DNA from 4 places in the Neobacillus sp. BF23-41 genome. Region 3 is predicted to be linked to each of the others. Evidence: riboswitches for the same ligand, from Rfam matches in the RefSeq annotation. Region 3 holds a riboswitch; each other region holds the start of a gene.

Region 1 (3,163 bases), on a different contig from region 3:
CTATAAGTACTGATTTATAAGAACCTTCCCTGCCATGCAAGAAGGAAAATTGTCGATAACTGAAAGTGTATTCCGCAGGAAATAACCCACCTTTCCACAAAATCAGATAGGTTTCTATTAAACTTACATAATTCTATTAATTGCCTGTCTTTTCCCTACTACACAAACGTTTAATTAATAGTGGCCTTAGCACGCACCACTCCTGGCTTTATCCCTTCAAACACCTAAAAAGTTTGTCGAGTGATGTCTTCACCAATCCTAGTTTTAGCCAACAGCACTTTAAAAATTTCTTCTTCCTCCCCTGTCCTTTTTACCGACTTTTTTCTATATAGAAGGTGAAAGGTGGTGAGAGACAATGGCACTAGCGTTATTAGAAGTAACGAAGCTTCGCATCGTATTTGAAGCGGGCATGGATGACGAGGGAAATCCCATCCTCAAAGCGAAAACGTTTAGCAATGTCACCAAGGCAGCTACTGCGGATCAATTATCGCAAGCGGCACTAGCAGTTGCAGTTCTATGCAATGATACGCTAAACAAAGTGGAGCGGAATGATATCATCGCAATTGTAGGTTAATAGTCTAAAGTGAAACGGAATGACAGCTCCGCGATTCTAGGTTAATAGTCTAGTAAAAAACGAAGGGATAGGAGGTGAAAGAAATGGCAAAAACATTGGAATTGCAATTTGCCACGGAGTTCGGAAAGACAGCAAGCCTTTCCATTGATAACCCCAAAGAGCCGATTGATGAAGAAGTCGTAAAATTATCGATGGCGCAGATTATTGCATCTGAAGTTTTCACAACTAGCAGCGGGAAGTTTGTTGCTGCAAAAGGAGCAAGAGTGATCGAACGCAATGTGACAGATTACGTGATTGCCTAATAAAAGTGAGAGGCCGGATTCATTATGAACCCAGCCTCTTTTTATAAACAATGGAAGGAGGAGAGAAAAGTGGAGCAGTTGATTCCAATCATCAGCCAGGTGGGATTCCCCATCGTTGTGACTCTTTATTTGCTTTACCGAATTGAAGCAAAGCTTGATTTGGTCGTCCAGTCGATACAGACACTTCCTGAGCGGATGAGGGAGCGAATATAAAAAAGAGAAACCACCTAGCCTCTACTATTAAGTAGATCCAAGGTGGTTTCTTGTTTTTATTCTTTCACTTTATCCAGAATTCCTTAACCGCTCTTTTTCCCTTTTAACTTTATATACAACTACACCAATGATCAATATCACGACTACTCCTACAATCATCGACGGGTTCTTTTTGATTTGAATCGCTTCTTTTTAATGGTAGGCAAGTCTCGATTCGTCCCCACGGTCTTGCCTGGATGACCTTCCCCCATCAGCTGATGAGACAATCCTTGTTGAACAAATTTATAGAGCTTTTCGGATTAATCGCGGTGAACCGTACCATAAGTAACGACGAAATTTTTACTTGAATTTATATTAGATAAGCATAATTATTATATTTTTTGCTTATAAGGTTTTAAAATTTTAAAAAACTCAGAAATATATTGACAATTATTTAATAGATTGATAAAGTTTAAAAAAATATTTCTTATCCAGAGAGGCGGAGGGACTGGCCCTATGAAACCTCAGCAGCAGGTCTAATAAGACACTGTGCTAATTCCATCGGGTGTGAAGCCTTGATAGATAAGAGCTACGTTATTATTTGTCAGTAACGCACTCATTTATCTGAGTGCGTTTTTTGTTTTTTCTGGATGTAGGAAAAAGGAGACTAGGATGGAGAAGAAAAGCAAGCAAAAATTTCAAAGAAAAATGCAAACACGGCATTTAGTTATGCTATCGCTCGGCGGAGTGATTGGAACAGGATTATTCTTAAGTTCGGGTTACACGATTCAACAAGCTGGCCCGTTTGGGACCATTCTGTCCTATCTGATTGGTGCACTAGTGGTTTATCTCGTCATGCTATGTTTAGGAGAGCTTTCCGTACATATGCCTGAAACTGGTGCCTTTCACAGTTATGCGACTAAATATATTGGACCAGGGACTGGGTATACAGTTGCTTGGTTGTACTGGCTAACTTGGACTGTTGCTTTAGGTTCTGAATTTACGGCTGCAGGATTATTAATGCAGCGATGGTTTCCATCCATTAATGTCTGGAATTGGAGTTTGCTGTTTGCTATTTTGGTTTTTGTCTTAAATATACTGACGGTTAAGTTTTTCGCTGAATCTGAATTCTGGTTTGCGTCTATAAAGGTAATAGCGATTGTTCTGTTTATTGTTGTAGGAGCAGCGGCAATGGTAGGTTTTCTTCCGATGACCCATTCCCAATCGGCACCGTTCTTCTCTAATTTTACAAGTGCAGGTTTATTTCCTAATGGTGCTTTTGCGATTGTCATGACAATGCTTGCGGTTAACTTTGCCTTTTCAGGAACGGAATTAATAGGAATTGCAGCGGGGGAAACAGCAAATCCGGAAAAAACGATACCAAAGGCCATTCGTACTACATTGTGGAGATTGATTATCTTTTTTGTAGGAACGATTGTTGTATTATCTGCATTAATGCCTACTTCAGATGCAGGAGTATTAGAGAGCCCCTTTGTTGCCGTTCTTGAACAAATTGGCGTACCATATGCAGCGGATATTATGAACTTTGTCATATTAACAGCCATTCTATCTGCTGCAAACTCAGGTCTTTATGCCTCTTCAAGAATGCTTTGGTCACTTGCAGATAAGAATACGATATCACCCATTTTTGCAAAATTAACAAAACAAGGTGTTCCAATATATGCAGTCATTTTTAGCATGTTTGGCGGTGGTTTAGCTTTGTTCTCAAGTATTATTGCACCAGATACAGTGTATATCGTACTTGTATCCATTTCGGGCCTAGCTGTGGTGGTAGTTTGGATGAGTATTAGTGCTTCACAGTTTTTATTTCGCAGACAATATATTAAAGAAGGAAATTCCGTAAAGGACTTGGTTTATCGTACACCATTCTATCCTTTGGTACCAATCGCTTCCTTTATCCTTTGTCTTGCTTCATGTATTGGAATCGCATTTGACCCTACACAACGAATTGCCTTATATTGTGGCATTCCATTTATATTGTTTTGCTATGCAAGTTATTATTTAACCCAAAGATTAAAGAAAAGAGGAGTAGGTTATGTCCAACAAAATCAACCCTATTAAGGCTATTTTATCC
Region 2 (3,163 bases), on a different contig from region 3:
CCAATGTCATGGTCAACATGATTGTGATGACGATACAGGTGCTGATCACGTTAACGATTATGAAAAGTATCTTTGATATTGGCATCAATATGTCCTTTTGGTCAGCGGCGTTCGTCATGATGCTATTTTCATTGATTTCCGTAGGGATCTCATTAATGATTGTTTCTTTTTCAAACAGCCGCAGTGCCGCGGGCGCCTTGCAAAATTTAATTATCACTCCGACCGTCATGCTTTCCGGCTGCTTCTGGCCGGTGGAAGTGATGCCGAAATCGTTACAGAAAATTGCTAATTTCCTGCCGCAGCGCTGGACATTGGATACGTTAACGAAGCTTCAGGAAGGAAATGAATTTAGCGGGTTGTATTTAAATTTCATGATTCTATTTGCCTTTGCCGCTGCGTTTTTCTTGATTGCGGTGTATCGATTTAGTAGAAATAATTCTACACAGACTTTTGTGTAGTAGATATGTGGTTCAGACCTCCGCACAGCTAATGTATAAAGCGGAAAAGTGTAAACGTCGGATGAGGGCAAAGTTGCTCTTGTCTTTTTTTTGGCTGGTCGGAATGAGATGCAGGTAAAATAAAAATAGAATAGACTAGTATAGTTGAGTATAGTATAGTTAATCCAACTATTTTGATTGATTTTATGGGAATGGAAATCCATATTATGTTAGAATACTATTTTCAGATGATTGACAAGATTAAAATAGATTGGTAATATCTTAAATATCTTAATTTAATGATGAAACTTATCGAGAGCGACTGAGGGACTAGGCCCTATGACGTCCGGCAACCCCCATTACAGGGAAGGTGCCAATTCCTGCAGAATGACGATCATTCTGAAAGATAAGTCGAAATATCCACTTGTATTTCGATGTCCCTTTCAGTTGAGAGGGGCATTTTTTTATATCCAAAATATTGCATTTTAAAAAAGAGGTAATCGTATGATTGAGATTCAGAATCTTTCGAAAGTTTACAATACGAAAAATGGCACGGTAAAAGGTGTGGATGATGTTTCGTTAACCGTTCAAAGAGGCGGAATTTATGGAATTGTCGGCTATTCAGGTGCAGGAAAAAGTTCGCTCTTGCGCTGTATTAATCTGTTGGAGCGACCAACATCAGGGAGTATTACTGTTGATGGTATTGACCTTACTTCACTAAAGGGGGAGAATCTACGCTTATCACGATTAAAAATAGGGATGATTTTTCAACACTTTTATTTAATCAGTCAAAAAACGGTGTTTGAGAATATCGTGTTTTCCTTGAAAGCGGCCAACTATCCAAAGAGCCAAATCAAAGAACGGGTGGAAGAACTGCTTGCAACGGTCGGTCTTGGAGATAAAAGGGATGTTTATCCTTCCCAACTGAGCGGTGGACAAAAACAACGGGTAGGGATTGCACGAGCGCTGGCTAATAATCCGAAGGTACTATTATGTGATGAAGCAACATCAGCCCTGGATCCAACCACGACAAAATCGATCTTAAATTTATTGAAAAAAATTAACAAAGAACTCGATATTACGATAGTTTTAATCACGCATGAGATGAATGTTGTCAAGGAAATTTGTAATCGAATGGCGATTATGCAAGAAGGAAAGGTCATTGAAGAGGGAGCGGTATATGATATATTTGCCAACCCTCAGGCAGAACTGACCAAAGAATTTATCGACAGTGTTGTTTCCTTTGACGTTCCGGAGACCATTTTAAATAATTGTGAAGGACCGATTATCAAGGTCATGTTTAAGGGGAAAGTCGCTGGAGAGGGCGTTATTTCCGATATGCTCCAGCAATATAACGTAAAAGGGAACTTCCTGCATGGATCGATTGAATATATTCAAGAATTGCCACTTGGCATCTTTATCATGGAATTGAAGGGACAAAAGGAAGACGTGAAAGCAGCACTTCAGTATATCGAAGACCGGGCAGCGCAAGTGGAGGTGTTACGTAATGGGCTTTGATTTTCAGCATCTTTTGGAACTAATTCCTGATATAAATACAGCATTTTTACAAACGATTTATATGATCCTCATCTCATTGGTAATCGCGATAGTCATTGGCTTGCCAGTAGGGATTCTATTATACGTGACCGACAAAGGCTTGTTTTTGCAAAATCGCGTCATCCAACTTTGCATGGGCTTTGTTGTTAATTTAGTCCGCTCCATTCCTTTTATTATTTTATTGGTGGCGTTAATTCCCTTAACCAATTTTCTAGTAGGTACAACAATTGGACCAACTGCTGCGAGTGTTTCGCTTTCTGTAGCTTCGATTCCTTTTTTTGCCCGAATTGTCGAGAATGCATTAAGGGAGATTGATAAAGGGGTCATTGAAGCCGCGATAGCTGCCGGCGCTACGCCGTTAATGATTATTAAAGATGTCCTGCTCCTTGAAGCAAGGTCAGGAATTATCTCAGGTATTACCTTAACACTGATTAGTTTAATTGGATTTTCGGCGATGGCAGGGACCGTTGGCGGCGGTGGAATTGGTGATTTGGCCATTCGGTTTGGTTACTATCGATACGACAATACCATTATGATTGCCACTGTGATTATATTAATTGTTTTAGTTCAGTTTGTTCAGTTTCTTGGCGATTTTCTCGCCAAAGTTTTTGATAAAAGATAAAAAGAGAGAGGGAAATAGTCATGAAAAAATTGTTTTTATCATTTATTTTGCTAGTAGTCTTAGGAGCTTTAGCTGCTTGTGGCAGCTCAGGAAACAACGATAAGAAAAGCGCTGATTCAAAGAATATTAAATTGGGGGCTACAGCTGGTCCGTATAGTGATATGTTGAAGAAAGCGATTGTACCAGGATTAGAAGAAAAGGGCTACAAAGTAGAGATTGTTGAATTTAGTGATTATATTCAACCAGACAAAGCGCTAGATAATGGTGATATTCACGCAAACCTCTTCCAAAACTCGATTTACCTTTCAAGTTTTGCGAAGGAAAATAACATGGATTTATCCGCGTTGATTTCTGTCCCAACGGCACCTATGGGCCTTTATTCAAACACTTATAAATCGCTTGCTGAGGTGAAGGATGGGTCAACAGTTACCCTTCCAAATGATCCGACGAATGCCGCTCGGGCCTTGAATACGCTCCGTGATGAAGGTTTGATTAAAATTAATGAAAAGGCAGACCCGATTAAAGTGTCTGAGAAGGATATTACTGA
Region 3 (3,163 bases):
TTTTTGAAATACCTCTTGAAAAGCTTCTACATACTCTCCGTTTGACTTTAGTTTTAGTGGTTCACTCAATGTTAATTTACAATATCTTGTAATATTTATCTTATCTCCAACTATCGTTATGCAATGTGAGGGAGGTAATTGTTCTATATCTTTATATGGAGTAAGAGATGTATCTACTTCACCTACAGGTCCCGATATGGCCAGAAATTGTGCGAGCCATTGTTCGTTCATTACCTTTTCAATATAAGGTAAAGAAAATAAAGGGTGTATGACAGTACAAAATGCAAATTTTTGTCGATTGCGTAGAAAGTATAGGGTTCGAACTCCAGAGAAATCCCTCGCCCCAAAAAGTTTTCGTTTCCTCTCATCCCAAATCATAAAGGCAAAATCACCTACTAAATATTTCGGAGACTCTTCTCCCCATTTATGATAAGAAAGTAAGATTAGTTCACTATCAGTAATATCTTTTCTTTTCCTTTTATCAACTTGTAATCTCTCAAATAATTCGTCTCGATTATCAATAATAGCATCAGCAGTAATCGCTAACTTTCGTTCATGATCATAGTATGGAAGTTTTTCACCTACTGACTCAGGTGTAATCCATTGAGCATGGCAGCCAAGGAAGACTTTGTCACTATGACAGGTTTGAATATCATCAGCCGGATATTTTTCTAATTCTTTCATTATTCGATTTCCGTGCTCTAGATTGATAGGTTCATCATTTAAATGATAAATTCCGGCTATCGCGCTCATCTTTTCCTCCTGCCTGGCTACAAATTATTATTATCTATTATTTTAAGATTCTTTTATCAGTTCACTAAAAAGAACACCGAGCCCGTACTTAACTATAAGGAAATTCAATCGAATTTAAAGTCCCCTATTTATAGTATTATTTTAATAAAATGGTCTGAATCTAATTAGTTTTATAACTTATTACCTATATAATACTCTATATAAGTTCTTTATTACGAACATGTGATAAATTTATAATATATCCTCATACTATCAGTGTCAACTATTTTTCATAAAGAATGATTATATTTTAATGATCGGATATTTAACTCTAATTTCCTCATTATAATAAGGTTTTATAAAAAGTAATTGACACTCCCATGGAATTGTAGTAAATTTTATAAATAATCTAAATATTACTTTCTTATCAAGAGAGGTTGAGGGAATGGCCCGAAGACACCTCAGCAACCATCAATGGCTCGCTATTGAAAAGGTGCTAAGTCCTGCAAATTATTCTCTAATTTGCGAGATAAGAAGAATGACAAATGTGTAATCTGACAAAAGTCTTCTTCTTATAGAAGGCTTTTTTTATTTTTATAAAACAAGGAGAGTGCATTATGTACAAAATTGATACGAAACTTGCCCAAATTGGAAATCGTAGTGAAACAGCAACTGGCACCGTAAATCCGCCTGTATACTTCTCAACGGCATTCCGCCATGAGGGAATTGGCCAATCAACTGGGTTTGACTATACCCGAACAGGGAATCCTACGCGCCAGCTCTTAGAAAAAACAATTGCTGATTTAGAGTGCGGTGATCAAGGATTTGCCTGCAGCTCTGGTATGGCAGCAATTCTAACCATACTTGCTTTATTTCAATCTGGTGATGAATGGCTGGTAAGTGAGGATTTATACGGCGGTACCTACCGTTTATTAGAAAAAGGCTATCAAAAATGGGGCTTGAAAAGTCAATATGTTAATACCTGTTGTCCGGAAGAGATTGAAAAGAAAATTACGCCGCAAACAAAGGCCATCTTCCTTGAGACACCAACCAATCCGCTTATGCAGGAATCCGATATTGCCGCTGTTTCAAAGATTGCCAAGGAACATGGACTATTGCTAATTGTGGATAACACTTTCTATACTCCACTGTTACAACAGCCGATAATACTTGGTGCTGATATTGTTATCCATAGTGCGACGAAATACTTAGGTGGCCATAATGATGTTCTAGCCGGACTTATTGTCGCTAAAGGAAAAGAGCTTTGTGAAGCATTGGCATTCCATCATAATGGTGCTGGAGCAGTGCTGAGCCCATTCGATTCCTGGTTATTAATGCGTGGTATGAAAACTTTATCACTACGAATGGAACGACATGAAAAAAATGCAAAGAATATTGTCGAATTTCTATCCCAGCATGATGCTGTCACAGATGTTCTCTACCCAGGACGCGGCGGAATGGTTTCCTTTAGAATTAAGGACGAAGCATGGGTGAATCCATTTTTACAGAATTTAAATTTAATCAGTTTTGCAGAAAGCTTAGGTGGAACAGAAAGCTTCATTACTTATCCAGCAACGCAAACACATATGGATATCCCAGAAGAGATTCGCATTCAAGCAGGCGTTTGCAATCGTTTATTGCGTTTCTCCGTTGGACTTGAGGATTCACAAGACATCATTGAAGATTTGGAAAATGCTTTTGCCCGTGTTCAAGAAGGAGTGATTGCATAATGGCACACGAAGAATACACATTTGAAACCAGGCTCCTTCATAATAAGCACAAAATTGATCCTACAACAGGAGCGGTTAGTGTACCCATACAGCATGCATCGACCTTTCACCAATCTGATTTCGATCAATTTGGCAAGTACGATTATGGCCGCAGTTTAAATCCGACAAGGGAAGCACTTGAAGATGTCATTGCTGAACTTGAAGGCGGGTTAAAAGGCTTTGCCTTCTCATCTGGTATGGCCGCCATTTCGACGGCATTTCTCCTGCTATCTGCAGGTGATCATATTGTCATTACGGAAGATGTCTACGGCGGTACATTTCGGATGGTCACAGAGGTTCTCACGCGGCTCGGAATTGAACATACCTTCGTCGATATGACGAATTTAAATGAAGTAAAACAAGCCATTCAGGCAAATACAAAAGCGTTCTATGTGGAAACACCATCGAATCCATTAATGAAAGTGACGGACATTAAGGCGATTAGCAATTTAGCTAAGGAAACGGGTGCGTTAACATTTGTCGATAACACCTTCCTTACCCCTTCCCACCAAAGGCCATTGGAGTTAGGTGCCGATGTCGTGCTCCATAGCGCGACGAAATTTTTATCGGGCCATAGTGATGTCGTTGCCGGACTTGCTGTCGTCAAAGACGAAAACTTGGCGAAAAGATTAGGTTTCTTGCAAAATGGGTTTGGGGCGATT
Region 4 (3,163 bases), on a different contig from region 3:
CCCGATGGGTATACAAATGATTTAGGGCTTCGTTCACCTTTTTTTACAAACTTCCCATTAATGAATAGGTGGGGCTCTCTATCATCATAGACAACAGCAACATGAATGAGCTGATTAATAATAGCTTCATAGACTAACACTGCATAGATATTTTTCTTAGTATGTTCATAGACCGTTATCCCATTTAATCCAACTGAAACACTAACTCCAGCATCATTATCGGACACTCCATGTCCAGGTCCTATGATATAATTTTTTCCATTTACATCTGCGGGCCTATCACGTGTTTGTTTATCGATACGATGAACGCTTTCAGGCATTACCCAAAACTCATAGGTGAATGTATTATTCAGATTCGTTAATAAACGTCCATTTAAGCTATTCCCTAACATGATGCACCTCTTCATTTTCTTTTTTAAAAAAAAATCCATTTGGTCAAGCTTTTACACAATATGAATACCATTTAATTTTGACTAAACTTATCCCCAGTTAAAAGATGTTTTGTTTAATATTTTTATAGATATTAGTAAATACCATACACATAAGTGAGTAGTAATTCTTCATAAAAAAAAAAGAGCACCTAAATGCTCTTTTGGGAATAACCGCTTGCTCGCTACATTCCTTTAACTTAAAGGGCAGCTAGGGTTACCTCATTAATTTTGTTCTCTGTTTCATACTCACCTATTATTTGAAAGTAACACCTTGCCTGCTGGTCATTAATTAAACGTTCAATTTCTTCCTTTGTTGCCCGGATAATGGCTGTCTCATCAATAGCTTGAGTAATCCATGTAATCAAAGGGTTTTTATAATTTTTTGAGAGACCTTGAATTAACCATAAGCATTCTACATCCCCTTTTTTCTCTCCATCACATAATGCAATTGTTTCTTTGAAAATCTTATTTGACGGCTGATTTTGACAGACATAGACCAAATCCTCGATAACAGCACTAGCAGTTGGATACATCCCAGCTCCAGGTCCTTGCAAAGTAATACTACCAACGATATCAGAATGAATATTTACCGCATTTTCTACCCCTTCAACGGAATAAAAAGGATGCGACTTTCCAACAAGAACCGGTCTAACCGTTGCATTAATTTGATCACCTATCTTATTAATACTTGCAATATGTTTAAACCTTAACCCTAGCTTTTCAGTTGATTCGATTAATTCACTTGTGATCGAAGTAATACCTTCCCGTTCAACATCCTGCCAATTTGGTTCTATACCAAAAGCTATTCTGCTGAGAATTATTGTTTTATAAAAAGCATCAAACCCCTCCACATCGTTGGTTGGGTCCGCTTCAGCATACCCCTTCCCTTGTGCTAAACTAAGCGCAGCAACAAAGGACTGTTTTTTCTCCCGCATTTCAGTAAGGATGAAATTTGATGTCCCGTTAAGAATGCCTTGTACGGTACGAACACGGTTAACATTTAATAACTGCCTAAGGGTTTGAATAACTGGAACTCCTCCCGCAACTGTTGCTTCGAAACCAACTGAAACTTTATGACTCTCTGCTAGCTTGAGCAGCTCATTACCGTGATGTGCAAACATCTCTTTATTTGCTGTGATAATGTGGCAACCACTTTGGATAGCTTGTTTTAAAAAAGTAAAGGGTTGTTCTTTGTCGACGATTGCTTCGACAACAACATCCAGTTGAGGTAGTTTAAGAATTTCGGCAAAATCTGTAGTTATTAAAACATCTTCACTTATGTCTCTTGTTTTTTGTTTATTTTTTATTAGCACTGCAGCTACTTCTACTTTTCTTCCTAAAACATTAGTTAGTTCATCAGCGTGGGATTGTATTGTTTTATATACCCCTTCACCCACTGTACCAAAGCCTAGAATTGCCACTTTAATGACAGACATGCTTTCCACCCCTTAAATAATATTAGACATGACTAATAGGTTGTTTCTTTTAATATCATATAAATAAGAAAAACCCTCTTCATAAGAAGAGGGTAGATTTCCTCCTCTTATCTGTCAGGTTAAAAATAACCTGCAGGAATTAGCACCTTTTCAAGAATTACCTTGATGGTTGCCGGGCTTCATCGGGCCTAGTCCCTCCGCCGCTCTGGATAAGAGTTTTATTTAGTTAGTTTTTCATTAAATTTCCAAGTTATAAAGAGAATTCTAGTTGATTCCAAGATAGTTGTCAATATTATTTGAAATTTCTTTTTATTAAAGTGGTAATAGGGAGACAAATTCCTTTTTCCCCAGTCGATCTATCATTTCGAGCCAATCCTTCGGCTTATTTGTAAGAATTGAATAGTATGTCGTCAGAAAATCCTTTACCAGGTTTGCTGGTAGTGAATTAAGTCCTTCATCTTGAATTGGCATGAAACATAAATCTAGACCTGCTACAGCTTCCCCATTGTTTTTCCAGGAAGGATGAACATATGAAAAATCAATGCGTTTATAACCCAAATGGGAGAGAACTTCACGTCGGACATATGGATCCATAACCTTTACTCCACCAAATTCGTGTTGTTCAACCCGGTACGGATCGTATATTTCTGCAAACATCCCGAATAGCTCGTTACCATTTTCTTTAGCTAATTGTTGTAAATCCGTTAAACGGTTATGCGCTAAAAAACGGCCAAGGCTTAAGCCTGGTTTACTGATGATTGTAAAATCTGTCATAGCAATATTCCAATCCGGATAATAACGATATTCAGTTGCTCCTGTGACTTCGTCTCCATCGACAGCAACAAACACGCGAATACTCGGATCTTCTAATGGCTCTTTCCATAGCTCATATTCTAATACTTCTTCTGGAGGAAAAATTTCTCCCATTAAGTTATGAAGCTTTTTAAAATTAGGGTCTGCTATACTGGTTATTCTAATATATTCCATTATGATTCATTCCTCTCACTTATCTAAAAGGGTTTTTCCATTCCATTAATGCAGCATAATTGCAGGATTCATCATCCTCGAGATAATTTTCAATAATCCCTATTGGCACACGACCACAATGCAGCAAGAAAGTGATAACAGGATCTTGAACTTCCCCTTTAATTGTTGCATCTAAATATTGTCCTGGTGTCATGATATCAGCTTTTTTATGATATCCTGGCATTCTGCCCCCGCCAAGTAATCGATATAACTCTTTTTCTATCACAACATGGTACATAGACTGCATCATCAATTTACCAAGCCCTAGTT

What was found. A riboswitch is a leader RNA that binds a small molecule or an ion and turns the genes downstream of it on or off. The one in region 3 is predicted to bind S-adenosylmethionine.
Region 1: another riboswitch for S-adenosylmethionine. It lies ahead of mmuP (S-methylmethionine permease); the one in region 3 lies ahead of AB7942_RS08540 (methionine biosynthesis PLP-dependent protein).
Region 2: another riboswitch for S-adenosylmethionine. It lies ahead of AB7942_RS14490 (methionine ABC transporter ATP-binding protein); the one in region 3 lies ahead of AB7942_RS08540 (methionine biosynthesis PLP-dependent protein).
Region 4: another riboswitch for S-adenosylmethionine. It lies ahead of AB7942_RS20545 (homoserine dehydrogenase); the one in region 3 lies ahead of AB7942_RS08540 (methionine biosynthesis PLP-dependent protein).

Annotation. Positions count from the first base shown of each region.
Region 1 is NZ_JBGBPR010000026.1:49,678-52,840, reverse strand. It holds gene AB7942_RS25395 (DUF1659 domain-containing protein) at 356-574, shown strand; gene AB7942_RS25390 (DUF2922 domain-containing protein) at 658-876, shown strand; gene AB7942_RS25385 (YvrJ family protein) at 946-1,089, shown strand; partial or broken gene AB7942_RS25380 (23S rRNA (pseudouridine(1915)-N(3))-methyltransferase RlmH) at 1,326-1,417, shown strand; SAM riboswitch class I at 1,553-1,657, shown strand; gene mmuP (S-methylmethionine permease) at 1,741-3,150, shown strand; gene mmuM (homocysteine S-methyltransferase) at 3,125-3,163, shown strand, end outside.
Region 2 is NZ_JBGBPR010000008.1:155,127-158,289, forward strand. It holds gene AB7942_RS14485 (ABC transporter permease) at 1-458, shown strand, start outside; SAM riboswitch class I at 744-850, shown strand; gene AB7942_RS14490 (methionine ABC transporter ATP-binding protein) at 942-1,955, shown strand; gene AB7942_RS14495 (methionine ABC transporter permease) at 1,945-2,616, shown strand; gene AB7942_RS14500 (MetQ/NlpA family ABC transporter substrate-binding protein) at 2,637-3,163, shown strand, end outside.
Region 3 is NZ_JBGBPR010000004.1:104,436-107,598, forward strand. It holds gene AB7942_RS08535 (lasso peptide isopeptide bond-forming cyclase) at 1-753, opposite strand, end outside; SAM riboswitch class I at 1,154-1,268, shown strand; gene AB7942_RS08540 (methionine biosynthesis PLP-dependent protein) at 1,350-2,462, shown strand; gene metC (cystathionine beta-lyase) at 2,462-3,163, shown strand, end outside.
Region 4 is NZ_JBGBPR010000015.1:26,925-30,087, forward strand. It holds gene AB7942_RS20540 (glycosyltransferase) at 1-392, opposite strand, end outside; gene AB7942_RS20545 (homoserine dehydrogenase) at 629-1,867, opposite strand; SAM riboswitch class I at 1,972-2,083, opposite strand; gene AB7942_RS20550 (GNAT family N-acetyltransferase) at 2,180-2,854, opposite strand; gene AB7942_RS20555 (GNAT family N-acetyltransferase) at 2,874-3,163, opposite strand, start outside.